Regions from separate parts of the Peribacillus sp. NPDC101480 genome, predicted to be linked through region 2. Evidence: riboswitches for the same ligand, from Rfam matches in the RefSeq annotation. Region 2 holds a riboswitch; the other holds the start of a gene.
What was found. Region 2 has a riboswitch for S-adenosylmethionine ahead of mmuP (S-methylmethionine permease). Riboswitches for the same ligand answer to the same signal wherever they lie in the genome.
Positions count from the first base shown of each region.

Region 1: another riboswitch for S-adenosylmethionine. It lies ahead of ACQKMF_RS22305 (methionine ABC transporter ATP-binding protein); the one in region 2 lies ahead of mmuP (S-methylmethionine permease).

Region 1 is NZ_JBNNSB010000007.1:301,246-308,684, reverse strand. Features, by position in the region: gene ACQKMF_RS22325 (YheC/YheD family protein) at 1-133, shown strand, start outside; gene ACQKMF_RS22320 (YheE family protein) at 197-400, shown strand; gene ACQKMF_RS22315 (hypothetical protein) at 486-674, shown strand; gene ACQKMF_RS22310 (MBL fold metallo-hydrolase) at 731-1,555, opposite strand; SAM riboswitch class I at 1,837-1,941, shown strand; gene ACQKMF_RS22305 (methionine ABC transporter ATP-binding protein) at 2,010-3,026, shown strand; gene ACQKMF_RS22300 (methionine ABC transporter permease) at 3,013-3,681, shown strand; gene ACQKMF_RS22295 (MetQ/NlpA family ABC transporter substrate-binding protein) at 3,737-4,558, shown strand; gene ACQKMF_RS22290 (NAD-dependent epimerase/dehydratase family protein) at 4,758-5,795, opposite strand; gene ACQKMF_RS22285 (PucR family transcriptional regulator) at 5,976-6,860, shown strand; gene ACQKMF_RS22280 (ABC transporter ATP-binding protein) at 6,984-7,439, shown strand, end outside.
Region 2 is NZ_JBNNSB010000005.1:319,145-326,583, forward strand. Features, by position in the region: gene ACQKMF_RS18600 (hypothetical protein) at 207-374, opposite strand; gene mmuM (homocysteine S-methyltransferase) at 604-1,566, opposite strand; gene mmuP (S-methylmethionine permease) at 1,563-2,951, opposite strand; SAM riboswitch class I at 3,035-3,137, opposite strand; gene ACQKMF_RS18615 (flavin reductase family protein) at 3,362-3,970, opposite strand; gene ACQKMF_RS18620 (alpha/beta hydrolase) at 3,988-4,596, opposite strand; gene ACQKMF_RS18625 (ring-cleaving dioxygenase) at 4,596-5,543, opposite strand; gene ACQKMF_RS18630 (ring-cleaving dioxygenase) at 5,568-6,545, opposite strand; gene ACQKMF_RS18635 (nitroreductase family protein) at 6,796-7,395, shown strand.

The DNA.
Region 1 (7,439 bases), on a different contig from region 2:
AGGATCGCTCTTCATATACGAGGTGAACTCAAAGCCCATGCAATTCGATGAGGAGGAAATTGAAACAAACAGGCTTTTGCATTTAAAAAATCTTTTTATTGAATTAACTTTTCCCAGCCTGACAATTAAATAGCACCTCCAGCTGCCGTTTTCCATTATAATTAAATGAGAAACTGTATATATGGAGGTAATACATATGATTACTCATTTTCAATGGACACCACTGCATAAGAATCTGCCAGGATGGAAAATTTCCTTTTATTTCAACAAGCAGGCAGTCCAAGCCTTGTATCATAAAGATGGATCCATCGAGTGGACAGCCAATCCGCCTTCCGAAACAGATGAAGCCAAACTTAAAAGCATGATACATGATTTAATGATCTTCCATGTATATGAATGAACCGCCTTTACATTCATGAAATCCCTAAACAGAATAAAAAAAACTCCTTTGCCTAAACTAAAGAAAAGGCTAGGAGGGATTTATTTTGGATAAAGAAAAAATGACATTTTTGAAGGATACCGAATATGATGGCAAGGACTCCGTTTACCTTGATATCGACCGTATCATCAATGAAGGAATGGCGGGCGGAAATGTGTATGAAGTCGCTAACCTTCAGAACATCGAAGAAGCACATGATTTTTATGATGAAACAGATCCCAATATCAATAAATGAATGATGTGGGCTCTCTTATGGAGAGCTCTCCTTTATATCAGTCAGACCGTTAACATTCAAATTGTTCGATTCTCCCTGGCACTCAAAATATTTTCGTTTAATATCGATGTAATGATATGCTCTGAATCCCATTCATGCCCAGATATCTCGATAAGGGGATAGCGATTCGGTAAAACGACCTGCTGGATTTCATGAACGGTCAGCCCTTGAGAATGCAGGCGTAAAATTTCACCTTGGAGGTTTTCCAAATAATCCAACTTTTTCCTGAACATTTCCTTTCCATCAGGGACATGCCCAGCATGGCAGCAAAACACTTCCCCGAAGTCATATTGAAGTAATCTTTTTATGGAATCAATGATGACCGGGATAGACTCTTCCCGTAAGACAAGCTTTGTCTTTGGTGTTACGAAAAGGTCTCCTGAAAAGAGCACTCCATTACTGTTATTCAAATACACCATATGGTCCTTCGCATGGCCGGGGGTAAAAATCGGCTCCCACGCTTGGGTGCGTGAATGAATGACCTCCCCTAGCGGCTCAGCTTTAAAGGCGTCTCTCTTCCCCCAGAAAATTTTGCGATATTCAGGATATACAGCATCCTTTGCACAAACCTCAACCGACATCGGGTGAATGAAAAGCGGCACCTTTTTATGTTCCTGTATCCATGCAGCGCCCCCCGTATGGTCTTCATGATAGTGAGTCAGGGCCACTGAGTCGAAGTCTGCGGACTCATAGAACGGAATAAGCTCTTCCAGTAAAATCTGTGCGCCAGTATCTATCAATAGTCCATCCGTTAAAAAAACATTAACACTCATCCCCGACTTGTTCCCGCCAGGAGTCCCGTGCACACAAACCACATCATTTATCGTTTTAATTTCTATCATTCAATCGCCTCCCCATCATTGTACAAAAATAGTTTTATCTTCCTTTTTTTAACTTTACTATAATAAATGTAGTACCACTTTACCTTTTTGACAAGGAAATGTTGGTATAATTAACCTGGATGTAAATGCTGGATTCTTGTATAATAGCCCTTTTTTAACGGACCTTACAAAACTTTAATAATAAAAATCACCCCAAAAACTTCAGAAACGATTGACATTGTCGGATTTTACAAATAATATAGATTATATTAAAAAACTTGAAATATTCTAAAATAATAATTTACTTATCAAGAGTGACGGAGGGATCAGGCCCTGTGATGTCCGGCAACCGCCCTTAGGGAACGGTGCCACTTCCTGCAGAATGATTGCATTCTGAAAGATAAGACGAGATATAATTTCGCTGCCTCTTTCTGAATGATAGGGGCAGTTTTTTAATGTTTAAGGGGGAAAGCTCATGATTGAAATCCGTTCAGTCCGAAAGGAATACGTCTCGAAGAAAAACCGAGTTATCGGAGTGGATAACGTATCCTTAACCATTCAAACTGGCGAAGTGTATGGAATTGTCGGCTACAGTGGAGCTGGAAAAAGCTCATTACTCCGCTGCTTGAATTTGCTTGAACGTCCGACAAGTGGAAATATCATCATCGACGGCATTGATTTAACCTCTTTATCAAGTAAAGAGCTTCGTAAACAACGTCAAAAAATCGGAATGATATTCCAACACTTTTCACTGGTCAGTTCAAAAACCGTTTATGAAAATGTCGCTTTCGCCTTAAAGGCCGCGCATCGATCGAAGGATGCAATCAGGTTACGTGTATTGGAATTGTTGGAAATCGTAGGGCTCAGCGATAAGAAAGATGTCTATCCGGCGCAGCTTAGCGGTGGACAGAAGCAACGGGTAGGCATAGCCCGTGCCTTAGCAAATGACCCCACTGTACTATTATGTGATGAAGCGACTTCAGCACTTGATCCAACAACTACAAAAGCGATTTTACAATTATTGAAAAAGATAAGCAGTAAGCTTGGCATCACCATCGTGTTGATTACACATGAAATGGAAGTGGTCAAAGAACTATGCCACCGTGTCGCCGTCATGCAGGACGGCCGTGTAATTGAAGAAGGTCCCGTTTATGAAATATTTTCACAGCCCAAGCAGGAGTTAACGAAGCAATTCATTAGCAGTGTTCTGGATTTCGCACTCCCTCCGCACTTGATTGAAGAAAGTAAAGGTACGATCATTCAAATTCAATTCGAAGGGCAAACCGCTGGTGAGTCGATCCTTTCGGATACTCTCCAATCCCATTCAGTAAAGGGTAATATTTTACACGGTAAAATTGAGTATATCCAGGATGTCCCTTTAGGCATTTTAATCATCGAGTTAATAGGCGATGCCGCTCAAATTCATTCGGCATTGCAATATATAAAAAATCGTTCCAGTTCTGTGGAGGTGTTAAAACATGTCACTGCTTGATTCCATCGTCAATATTTTACCTGATCTTAATAAAGCCTTTCTTGAAACGATTTATATGGTCGGCGTTTCCCTTGCAGTAGCCCTGCTGATCGGTTTACCGCTTGGAGTATTGCTGTTTACCACAACAAGGAATTTATTTTTTGAAAATAGTATCGTGAATCGCTCTCTAGGATTCGCAGTCAATATTGTCCGTTCAATCCCTTTCATCATTCTCTTGGTCGCCCTCCTTCCTTTAACGGATCTTCTAACTGGATCGACGATAGGGCCGAGAGCGGCTTCTGTTTCCCTGTCGGTGTCCGCAATACCTTTTTTTGCAAGAATCGTTGAAACGGCATTACGTGAAATAGACAGAGGAGTGATTGAAGCTGCAATTGCCGTAGGAGCCACTCCATGGATGATCATTAAGGATGTACTTCTACCAGAGGCAAAACCGGGTATAATTCAAGGACTGACATTAACGACCATTTCGCTTATCGGTTACTCAGCAATGGCAGGGACAATCGGCGGAGGCGGAATTGGCGACCTGGCCATCCGGTACGGTTATTACCGTTATGACAACACAGTCATGATCACGACGATCGTCTTGCTGATCTGCCTTGTTCAAATCATTCAAATGGTTGGTGACAAGGCCTCATACATAGTTAACAAACGATAGTGATCCGTCATTTTTCAATGATTCAATACATTTCATTACTCAGGAGGAATTTCAAATGAAGAAAATAGCTTCGTTATTATCAGTCTGTGCACTTGCCCTTGGCTTGGCAGCATGCGGGAGCGATGATGCATCCCCAAAAACTGAAGACAAAAAGGAATTGAAGATCGGGGCGACTACCGGGCCCTATGCCGATATGGTTAAAGAGGCCATAAAACCAGGTCTGGAAGATCTCGGTTACAAAATAGAGATCGTCGAATTCACCGACTATATCCAGCCGAATAAGTCCCTTGGCAACCATTCGATCGACGCCAACCTCTTCCAGCATAAGGTGTACATGGATAACTTCGCTAAAGAAAATGATTTAAAGCTTTCCGACCTTATCATAGTTCCAACAGCACCAATGGGCATATATTCGAACAAGTATAAATCATTGAAAGAAATTAAAGACGGTACATCCCTTGCAGTGCCCAATGATCCGGTTAACCTCGCACGTGCACTTAAAGTGCTGGTGGATGAAGGGCTGATTGAAGTAGATCCAGATGTCGACCCTTTAAAAATATCTGAAAAGGATGTAACGAAAAATCCAAAAAACATTCAACTCAAACCATTGGAATCCGCTCAATTGCCCCGGGCAACAGACAGTGTTGACCTATCAGCGGTCCCTGGCAACTTCGCTCTTGCAGCGAAAATGGACCTACAGGATGCCATTGTTTTAGAAAAAATGCCGGATATGTATCGAAACGTTGTTACAGTGAATACAAAAGATGTAGACTCCCAATTTGCAAAGGATATTAAATCAGTTGTGGAATCCGACCAGTTCGAAAAAGTCATCGATGACAAATTTGCCGGATTTGGAAAACCAGACTGGATGAATTGATCAAATAATCGTGGCCTGCTTCCCCTTATTGGGAGCAGGCCTTTCATTAAGGACAAAGTGGCAGCCGCCATGGAAAACCTTGAAATCCTTACAAACCATGCAAGCCAATCCATGGACTAAAAAACGATGGGGTAAAAACCCCATCGTTTTTTTAATTTCCTTCACATTGTTTATTTAAAAATAATAATAAAAGAATATTTCAACCTACTGTCTGTTTCCATAATCCTAGGAGATCACTTTCATGTTGTCTGTGAATGCCTGCTTTTCTATCGGCAGATTCCGGACGGCTCTTTTCCCAATTCCATATATCTTCGAGAGTTTCTGATAGGGGACGGAATGTTAGTCCATTATTGATGGCTTTATCGTTATCGACAGCCAAAAACCCATTCAAAGGTTCCTTTCCTCCAGGTAAAGGGAATTCTTCTGGTATCCATAAAGGCATTTCTCCCCACGGCTCTACTTTATTGTCCTTTAAAAATTTTTCAGATACCCATGTAAAATCAGCATTACTTCTTGTTACCTTTTTGCAGCCTTCAAGTAATTGCTCCATAGTCAGTGTGTAATCTGGGCCAACGGCATTATACGTACCTGTCATGCTTTTTTCTATCATTTGTATGATCCATTGGGCCAAGTCCCTTGCATCGATAACTTGGATTGGACGTCCAGGGCGTCCAGGAGCTAAAATTTCTCCCCCATCCGCTATCCTTTTAAGCCAGTACGGCAATCGGTCAGTGTAATCATATGGACCCACTATTTGCCCGGCACGAATTGACAGGACTTTCCCCGGCAGTTCTTTTTCAGCTGCTTTTTCGCTTAATGATTTTAACGGTCCATAATATTCACCGTATATCGGTCCAGCAGTTCCGTGGGTGATCTCCTCTGCTTTATCTTCATTTAGTGTATGAACTTCTCCATTTTCATCAATTCCTGGCTCGGTCGGATCACTGTAAACTGAGATGCTTGAAATATATGTATAGTGTTTAACTTGATTAAGCAATCTGCAGGATTTCGATACAGTTCGAGGGATAAATCCTGATGTGTCAATGACTGCATCCCACTGTCTCCCTTTCAACATTTCCAGGTCCCCGTCGCGGTCCCCTTTTAACTGTTCTATTTCGGGAAAGACATAAGGATCGCTTCCACGATTAAAAAGTGTGACATCATGCCCTTTCCCTATCGCAGCTTTTGCTAAATACCGGCCTAAAAACCGTGTACCGCCCAATAGTAAAATGTTCATAAGATCTCCTCCTCTTTAACGATATTCCATAAAGCATACGCAATACCCTTTCCTAACATTAATAATACTTACAACTTTTCTTTGATTTTCCCTTTCGGAAAAACTGGCAATATCCTAATCTTTTGAACTTTATTCTTTTTCGCTATAATGAAATGGAAAGAGAGAAAGAAGGTGGAACCGATGCTTGAAAATCTTAAACAAAAATTCCCGAACGCTCTTACCAATAAAAAGGATACTGATGATATTTCTGATTATGTTTGGTTCGAAGAATCCAGAAGTATACTTGGCATTCCCCGTTCAGAAATCACAGCCGAGGAAATCCGTTTATTGGAACTGCTTTTTGCTCCTTCCATAAACCCAAAGAACCTCAATGCACATCCAGACTCATCATGGAAAAATTTTTTATCCGATCCGAATGCACCATTGCCTTTAACGAGCTGGGAGAATGTTCGATTCCTTCATTTCAAGCTGACTCATGCTGATTTTTCCAACTCCGATTTTGAAGAGGCCTTCCTCGCTTTCGTTCCATCTGACGCAGCTATTATCTGGGAAAATGAAACGGCAGGTGTCTTAATTGAAACAGACAAGGATGAACCATTATCAAATAAAGAACTAATCGCCATTTCTTCCACGCTTGAGAGTGATTTTTATGTAAAGACCCGTATGTTCACGGGGCGCTTTCATCCTGTAAACCAAGACCTTCACCATCACTGGGCCCAGGAGAAAAGGTGTTTTGATTTGGCACAGGTGCATTTGCCGGATCTAAAGGTGACTGATTTGGCAGATATCATCCCTCATTCATTAATAAATGAACCATCCTTTAAGAATGCAAAGTGGTATATCAATCAAATTCTTGGCAAGACCAAGCAGGATACTGAGCTTATCAAAACAGTTAAAACGTATATTGAATGTAATTCCAATGCCACCTATGCCGCCAAACAGCTTTATATACATCGGAACAGCTTACAATACCGAATCGATAAATTCTCTGAAAGAACTGGTCTCGATATTAGAAACTTCCGTCATGCCCTTACTGCGTACTTGATTTTTCTTCTGAATGATTAATTTCCATACAAAGAGGTAATATCATCCTTTTTTGTGCAATGTGCCCATACTTTTTTCTAAACCGATAGCTTAGACTATAGCTAATTGGTACAAGTAATCAGGAGTTTAAAAGGGGGATTTTTCATGGCAGAGTTAGTGTTAGATCATATATTCAAGATTTATGATAAAAAGGTGACGGCTGTTAAAGACTTCAACCTTCGTGTTGCCGATAAGGAATTCATCGTTTTTGTGGGACCTTCCGGTTGCGGCAAATCAACGACATTAAGGATGATTGCCGGACTGGAGGACATTTCCCAAGGGGATTTATACATAGACGGCAAGCGAGTCAATGATGTCCCTCCTAAAGATCGTGATATTGCGATGGTTTTCCAGAACTATGCCTTATATCCTCATATGACCGTATTTGACAATATGGCATTCGGATTAAAGCTCAGGAAAACGCCAAAAGCGGAAATCAAGCAAAGGGTCAATGAAGCGGCAAGGATACTCGGACTTGAAGAGCTGCTAAACAGGAAACCTAAAGCGCTTTCAGGTGGTCAGCGCCAGCGTGTGGCTCTCGGCCGTGCAATTGTAAGGGAC
Region 2 (7,439 bases):
TAAGACTAATACTAATGATGCGTGATGCGCCAAGCTGAGAAATTTAAGTTTTATTATTTATATAGAAGAAAGTCGGCTTATTATTTAGCTTACTTCCTTTTCCAACAAGGTATGATAGATATCTGTTCCCCTCCTGATTTATTAGTAATGAAAGAAAAAACCATAGCAAAAGCTCATGGTTTCCCCCCCGTATATACATGAATTATTTAAGGCATCTCGTCTTCTTTTTCCCGATTTTTAAAAGCTTCATGTGTGACAATATCCTCGATTTGTTCATACTGCCGGCTGTGTTCCTTCTCTTCGCTAATTCTATTATTAGGTAAATTTCCCGGATGGCCTTTTTCTTTGTGATTAAAATTTTTACCACGGCTCATACTCATTTCTCTCCTTTCTATTCATTGTTTGTTTAGTTTTCCCAAGCACACAAATATTATGATTTAATTTCTCCTATTCCTGTTTTTGAAGCGGTTTCTTTTTCAGCCTAAGAGATATGATAACTCGAATTTGAATAATGAATTCATAAAGAACAGGAACTGCCTAATTATGACGCTTCCTGTTCCTTTTAGTGGCCTATATCATACATACTTTAAAACAGTACAAGGGCTAGGAGGATACCACCACGGAAGGTCGCCACTTTCTTGAAATGTCTTCAATATGATGTGGTGCCGTTCTACAGCATCCTCCAATTAAACGCGCCCCTGCATGTTGCCATTCTTCAGATTTCAGGTCGAGCCTATTACATGATTCTTGACCATGCCATGTTTTAGTTTCCGGATTATATGTTTCACCTGAATTCGGATAAACAATGATTGGTTTATCCGTGTTTGCACGCAGCACCTGGATGGCTTCCGTGATACATGAAACTGGCGCACAGTTGATGCCGATTGCTGCAATTTGCTCACTGTCCCCAAACAATCTTGTACACTCCTCGAGTGAAGTACCGTCACTTATCGCTTTTTCATTTTTCAATGAAAAGGATAGCCAAGCATACACTTCTGGATAATCCTTCAATAATGAATATAATACCTTTGCTTCTTGCAGGGAAGGAATCGTTTCAAATGCTAAAAGGTCAGCTCCTGCTTCAATCAACGCTGATATTCGTGAGCTATGGAATGCAATTAAAGTTTCATCCGAAACACCATAGTTTCCTACATATTCTGAACCATCTGCAAGATAAGCCCCATAAGGCCCAACAGATGCAGCAACCAATGGCTTAGGCCTAAGCGTTTGATTTTTTTCCTTCCAAAAATCATCTCTTGCTTTTCTTGCGAGTAAAACCGTTTTCCGGATTAGCTCCAAAGCCTCTTTTTCTTGTATTCCGCGGAGTGCGAAACCTTCAACAGTGGCTTGGTAGCTAGCCGTAATCGCACAATCCGCTCCAGCACGAAAATAGTCAGAATGCACTTGATAAATCACTTCTGGATTTTCAAGTAATACACGTGCAGACCAGAGCGGGTCGTCCAAATCACATCCATGCCTCTCTAGCTCTGTAGCTAAAGCTCCGTCTAAAATCATGACTGAATGATCTCGTAAAATAGCGTCAATTGGGTTAGTTTTAATGTTCATGATCTACTCCTCTTTTCTTTATGGTTTTGTGTCAGATAATAACTTCCATAGCAAATCAAAATAAATGGAATGCCACAATATAGTGCAATTCGTTGTGTAGGATCAAATGCAATTCCTATGCAAGAAGCTAGGCATAGCATAAAAGAAACGATTGGTACGAGTGGATATAATGGCGTTCGATAAGCTAAGTCATTTACTGAATTTCCTTCGTTTATATATCGTCTGCGAAATAGAAATTGCGACATGCTAATACTCATCCAAACTACAACAACGGCTAGTCCAGAAATGGATACAAGCACTATGTAAACAGTATCCGGTGCAATAATACTCGAAAACAGGGCTAAGCAGCCGCCCAACATACTGAAAAGGACTGCATTTATCGGAACTCCCCGTTTTGTCAATTTTGCAAATATTGGTGATATAGTTTCCTTATCTGCAAGTGACCAAAGCATTCTGGATGCCGCATACAGTCCTGAGTTTGCAGCAGACAAAATGGCAGTTAATATAACAAAGTTCATAATATCCGCTGCATATGGCACACCAATCCGTTCAAGAACTGCCACAAAGGGGCTTTCTAATACGCTTGCATCCGAAATAGGCAATAATGCGGATAATACAACGATGGTTCCTACAAAAAAGATAATCAATCTCCATAATGTCATACGGATTGCCTTTGGTATCGTTTTTTCTGGATTCACAGTTTCTCCAGCTGCAATTCCAATTAATTCAGTTCCAGAGAATGCGAAATTCACCGCAAGCATCGTCATTATAATGGCAAAAGCACCATTCGGAAATAAACCTTCACTTGTAAAATTGGAGAATAACGGAGCGGATTGTGAATGAATTATTGGAATGAAACCTAGCATTGCCGCTGCTCCCAAAATAATGAAAATCACAATGGCAAATACCTTTATAGACGCAAACCAGAATTCGGATTCAGCGAAAAATTTAACGGTCCACGCATTTAATGCCAAAACCAATATGGCAAATAGTGCACTCCATATCCAGACATTGATTGATGGAAACCATCTCTGCATCAACAATCCTGCAGCCGTGAATTCCGAACCAAGTGCAACTGTCCAAGTTAGCCAATACAACCAGGCTACTGTATACCCTGTCCCAGGACCTATGTATTTAGCTGAGTAGCTATGAAACGCACCTGTCTCGGGCATATGTACTGCCAGTTCCCCTAGACATAGCATGACTAGATAAACCACTAATGCCCCAATCAGATACGAAAGGATGGTGCCAAACGGGCCTGCCTGTTGAATCGTATAACCCGAACTTAAGAATAAACCTGTTCCAATCACCCCGCCAAGCGATAGCATTATTATATGCCGTGCCTGCATTTTCCTTTGAAAATCATGCTTCCTTTTGTTCTCCATTCTTACTCTCCTTTATCTTGCATCCAGAAAAAACGAAAACGCACTCTAAAAAAGAGTGCGTTACTGACAAATAAACACGTACGGTCTTATCTATCAAGGTTTCACCCCCTGGAATTAGCACAGTGTCATTGCAGACCTGTTGCTGAGGTTTCATAGGGCCAGTCCCTCCACCTCTCTGGATAAGAAATTATTTTTTTATAACTTTATCAATCTATGAAAAAATTGTCAAGTTTTGTTTCGGTTTGTAAAGACTTCCTTTAAAATCCAAACGATCAACGCACCTTTGGCATAGATATGAACTTGTTTTTGGAACAGTCGCTTACATTATAGAATTGTAAATAATGCTAACCGGGAAAAATTTTTAAAAAATGACGACACCTTAAAAGATGACGCCATTTTTCTTATATTCCTTAAGGTCTTTCAATTTCAAATAATTCTCCTAGTTTTGTATAAGTATGACCCGCTAATCTTGCTACAGGTTTTAGCCCATTCTGGTCAATTCGGCCATTATGGTAAATCTCCTGCTCTATATGATAGCAGACTATTTTCCCTATCAATAAATCACAACCAGGTTTATTCTTGGAACCTGCCAAAGGTATCGCATGCTCCAATGTGCATTCAAAGCGTACCTTCGCTTCTTGCAATCCTGGTACCGACACCTTATCACTAACAGCCTGAGTGAAATTGGTAAGACCCAATTCACTTTCGTCAGACGGGAGTTCCTTGGCCGTTCGATTTGCATCAGCAACATTGTCTTCATCAGTGATATGAACAACGAATTCACCTGTTTGAATTGCATTTCGGGCCGTGTCCTTCAAAACTCCTTCTTTCCGTTGAACAGAAATGGAAATCATCGGAGGATTGGAACTGACTATGTTAAAAAAACTGAACGGCGCTATATTGATTGTACCGGTTTCGGATTGTGTCGTGACCAGGGCTATTGGTCTCGGTATGATGCTTCCAGTCAAAAACTTATAATTTTCCCGTTCTGTAAGACTTTCAGGATTTACTGAAATCATCTTCATCCCTCTCATTCTTATAAAAAGTTCTTTTGAAACCATGAACTTGCTGCATCAACCTCTGAACGTGTTAACTGATGACCGTAATTTTCCCAGTGAACGTCCACCGCAGCACCCGCTTGCAGTAAAATCCGATTAAGTTCATCAGTTTCTGCTGCGGGGCAAATCGGATCGTTTTTACCTGCAGCAATGAATACAGGTATATCCGATAGGGACGGCAAAGCAATCCCGCGTCTAGGCACCATTGGATGATGAAGAATCGCTCCTTTTAATGCCCCTTCGAAATGGAACATCAAACTTGCTGCTATGTTTGCACCATTAGAATAACCTAATGCCACCACTCTGTCACGATCGAAGTCATATTGTCCGGACGCTGATTCCAAGAAGTCATAAAGCTCCTTCGTACGGAAAATCAAATCTTCTTCATCAAAAACTCCTTCAGCCAGCCGGCGGAAATAACGGGGCATTCCGTTTTCAAGTACATTTCCCCGTACGCTGAGTACGGATGATCCCGGTGAAACCATCTCCGATAATGGCAAAAGATCCGTTTCCGTTCCTCCAGTGCCATGTAAAAGCAAAAGCAACGGTGCATCTGGATTACTTCCTTTTTGAAAAATATGCTTCATCATTTATCCTCCTCTAGTACCCTCGGCACTGCCGGCAGTAACGTTTTCTCCATAATTTCCCTTTTTTCTTCAAGCCATGGCGGCAGCATTAATTTACTACCCATCGTTTCCTTCGTTTCATCATGAGCAAAGCCAGGTGGATCTGTGGCAACTTCAAAGAGTATGCCTCCATCTTCCCTGAAATAAATGGCATCGAAGTATTGGCGGTCTTTAAAGGGTGTCACGCCATAGCCATGGTTTGCGATATGTTCCCTCCATTCTTTATGATCTTCATTATCGCTTGCACGCCATGCAAGATGATGGACAGTTCCCACTCCGATTTTCCCATTTGGCAAAACCGTTTTTTTAACATCTATCAAATTTCCGATGTCCGATGTGGATTTGAAGCGAATGAAATCGCCCTCTTCCCCCATCTTTTGCAAACCCATCACTTCCTCTAAAAGTTCCATCGTTTTGATCGGTTTAGACGTCAATAATACAGCACCTCCGAATCCCTTGATTGCCTTATCAGCTGGTACACCGCCGAATGACCACTCGCTATTTTTACCTTCTTTACGCTCAACCAGTTCAAGTTGCAATCCATGTGGGTCCTGAAATCCCAGATAATCCTCGCCGAAGCGTGAGATCTTTTCAAAGTCAATATTAAATTTACCCAAGCGCGTTTCCCAGAAGCCCAATGAACCTTCCGGAATGGCATATGTTGTTATCCCCACTTGTCCGGAGCCAATTGTCCCTCGGTATGCCCCAGGCCAAGGAAAGAAAGTGATGATAGTGCCCGGTGAACCTGATTCATCTCCGAAATATAAGTGATAGGTGCCTGGATCATCAAAATTAACGGTTTTCTTCACCATACGCATTCCCAGCACTCCAGCATAAAAATCCACATTCTCTTGAGGATTGCCTACAATTGCGGTTATATGATGTATTCCTGCATTTTGCTTTTGCATGCCGATTCCTTCCTTTCCCCTTGATTAATTAGTTGATTTTGTATTCAGTGGTTTTAAATTCGATTCAATATCTTTTCTTTTTGATTCTAAAAATGGCGGCAGGGCAAGGTTCTCACCTAGGTGCTGCTCTGCTTCATCAACTGCAAATCCAGGTCCATCAGTAGCTAGTTCAAATAATATTCCATTCGGCTCCCTAAAATAAAGTGAACGAAAATAAAAGCGGTCCACATATCCAGAGTTCACGAATTTTGATTCACTAATTTTTTCTATCCATTTTCTAAGTTCTTCTTCATTATCCACCCGAAAGGCAACATGGTGTACTCCACCCCTCCCCAACCTTTCCCGAGGAATGTCATTCCTTTCTTCAATATGAAGTTCCGCTCCTGTTCCTCCCTCACCTGTCTCATAAACGACAATTGGATTTTGCACCCTAATTGCAGATGGGTATGTGCCTGTTTTCCTGAACCCCAATACCTCGGAGAGAACACTTTCTGTTAGTTCAATATTAGGTACAGTAAGTTTTACCGGTCCTAATCCAAGGATGGAAAACTCTTGCGGTACCGGGCTTCCATCCCATGGTGATCCCCCTTGAACACCGTTATTATCCTGATCGGAAACCAGAAGTAGCCTCTGCCCTTCAGGATCTTTAAAAGAAAGCACCTTCCTTTCAAAACGGTTCGATATTTCATCATGCTCAACATTGAATTCCACAAACCGTTTTTTCCAATATCCTAGAGCTTCATCATCTCTCACCCTTAAAGAAATTTCAGAAATGCTATTGTTTCCCTCATGAGTGCGGGCAGCATTGGGAATTTCAAAAAACGTCAATTCCGTACCCGGAGAACCAATTTGATCTCCATAAAATAAGTGATACACACGAACATCATCTTGATTCACCGTTTTTTTGATTAATCGCATCCCTAAGACTTTTGTGTAGAAATCAAAGTTATTTCCCGCTTTAGCTGTAATCGCCGAAACATGATGTAATCCTTTTAATTCCATCCGTACCACTCCTATCTTTTCTTTATAAATCTCCCCTTAAGGAGAGGAATTAATCCGTAAACAATATCTCGAAATCGAGACATTTAACTAAACATATAATACTTTTAATACAAATATCTTGATTTAAAGATAAATGATAACGATAAATTTGTCAACCATTTTCAGACAAATAATTTCACCCGTATCCACTTTTCATAAAATAATAAAATCAGGTCAAAATAAGTCGGTATAATGAATGGAGGTATGATGTATGGCTAAGGACTTTTTTAGCGCAATTGAAGATAGACGCTCTTATTATTCCCTTAGCAAGGAACATGTTGTCCCTAATAAAAGGATTAAAGAAGTTATCGATCATGCCGTTCAATATTCCCCTTCCGCTTTCAATTCCCAAAGTGCAAGAGTGATTGTTTTAACTGGTCAAAGCCACGACCAATTATGGGATATCACGAAAAACACATTAAGAAAAGCTGTCGGTGACAAAGATTTCGAAAAAACGGAAGAAAAAATGAAATCATTTATAAATGGTTATGGTACGGTTTTATTCTTTGAAGACCAGGCCATTATAACAAGGCTTCAAGATCAATTCAAAACGTATGCCGAAAACTTTCCGATTTGGTCGAACCAATCGTCTGCCATTTTACAATTTGTCGTATGGACTTCCTTGGAAATTGAGGGGTTTGGTGCAAGCCTTCAGCATTATAATCCTTTAATCGATGACGAAGTGAGAAAGACATGGGATATATCACGCGATTGGAAACTCATCGCTCAGATGCCCTTTGGAAAACCCACTGCAGAGCCTGGCGATAAAGACTTCTCACCACTAGAAGAACGAGTGAAATATTATGAATGAGACAATAGGGGCTGGCTCTAAATACCAAGCCAGCCCTTTCATTT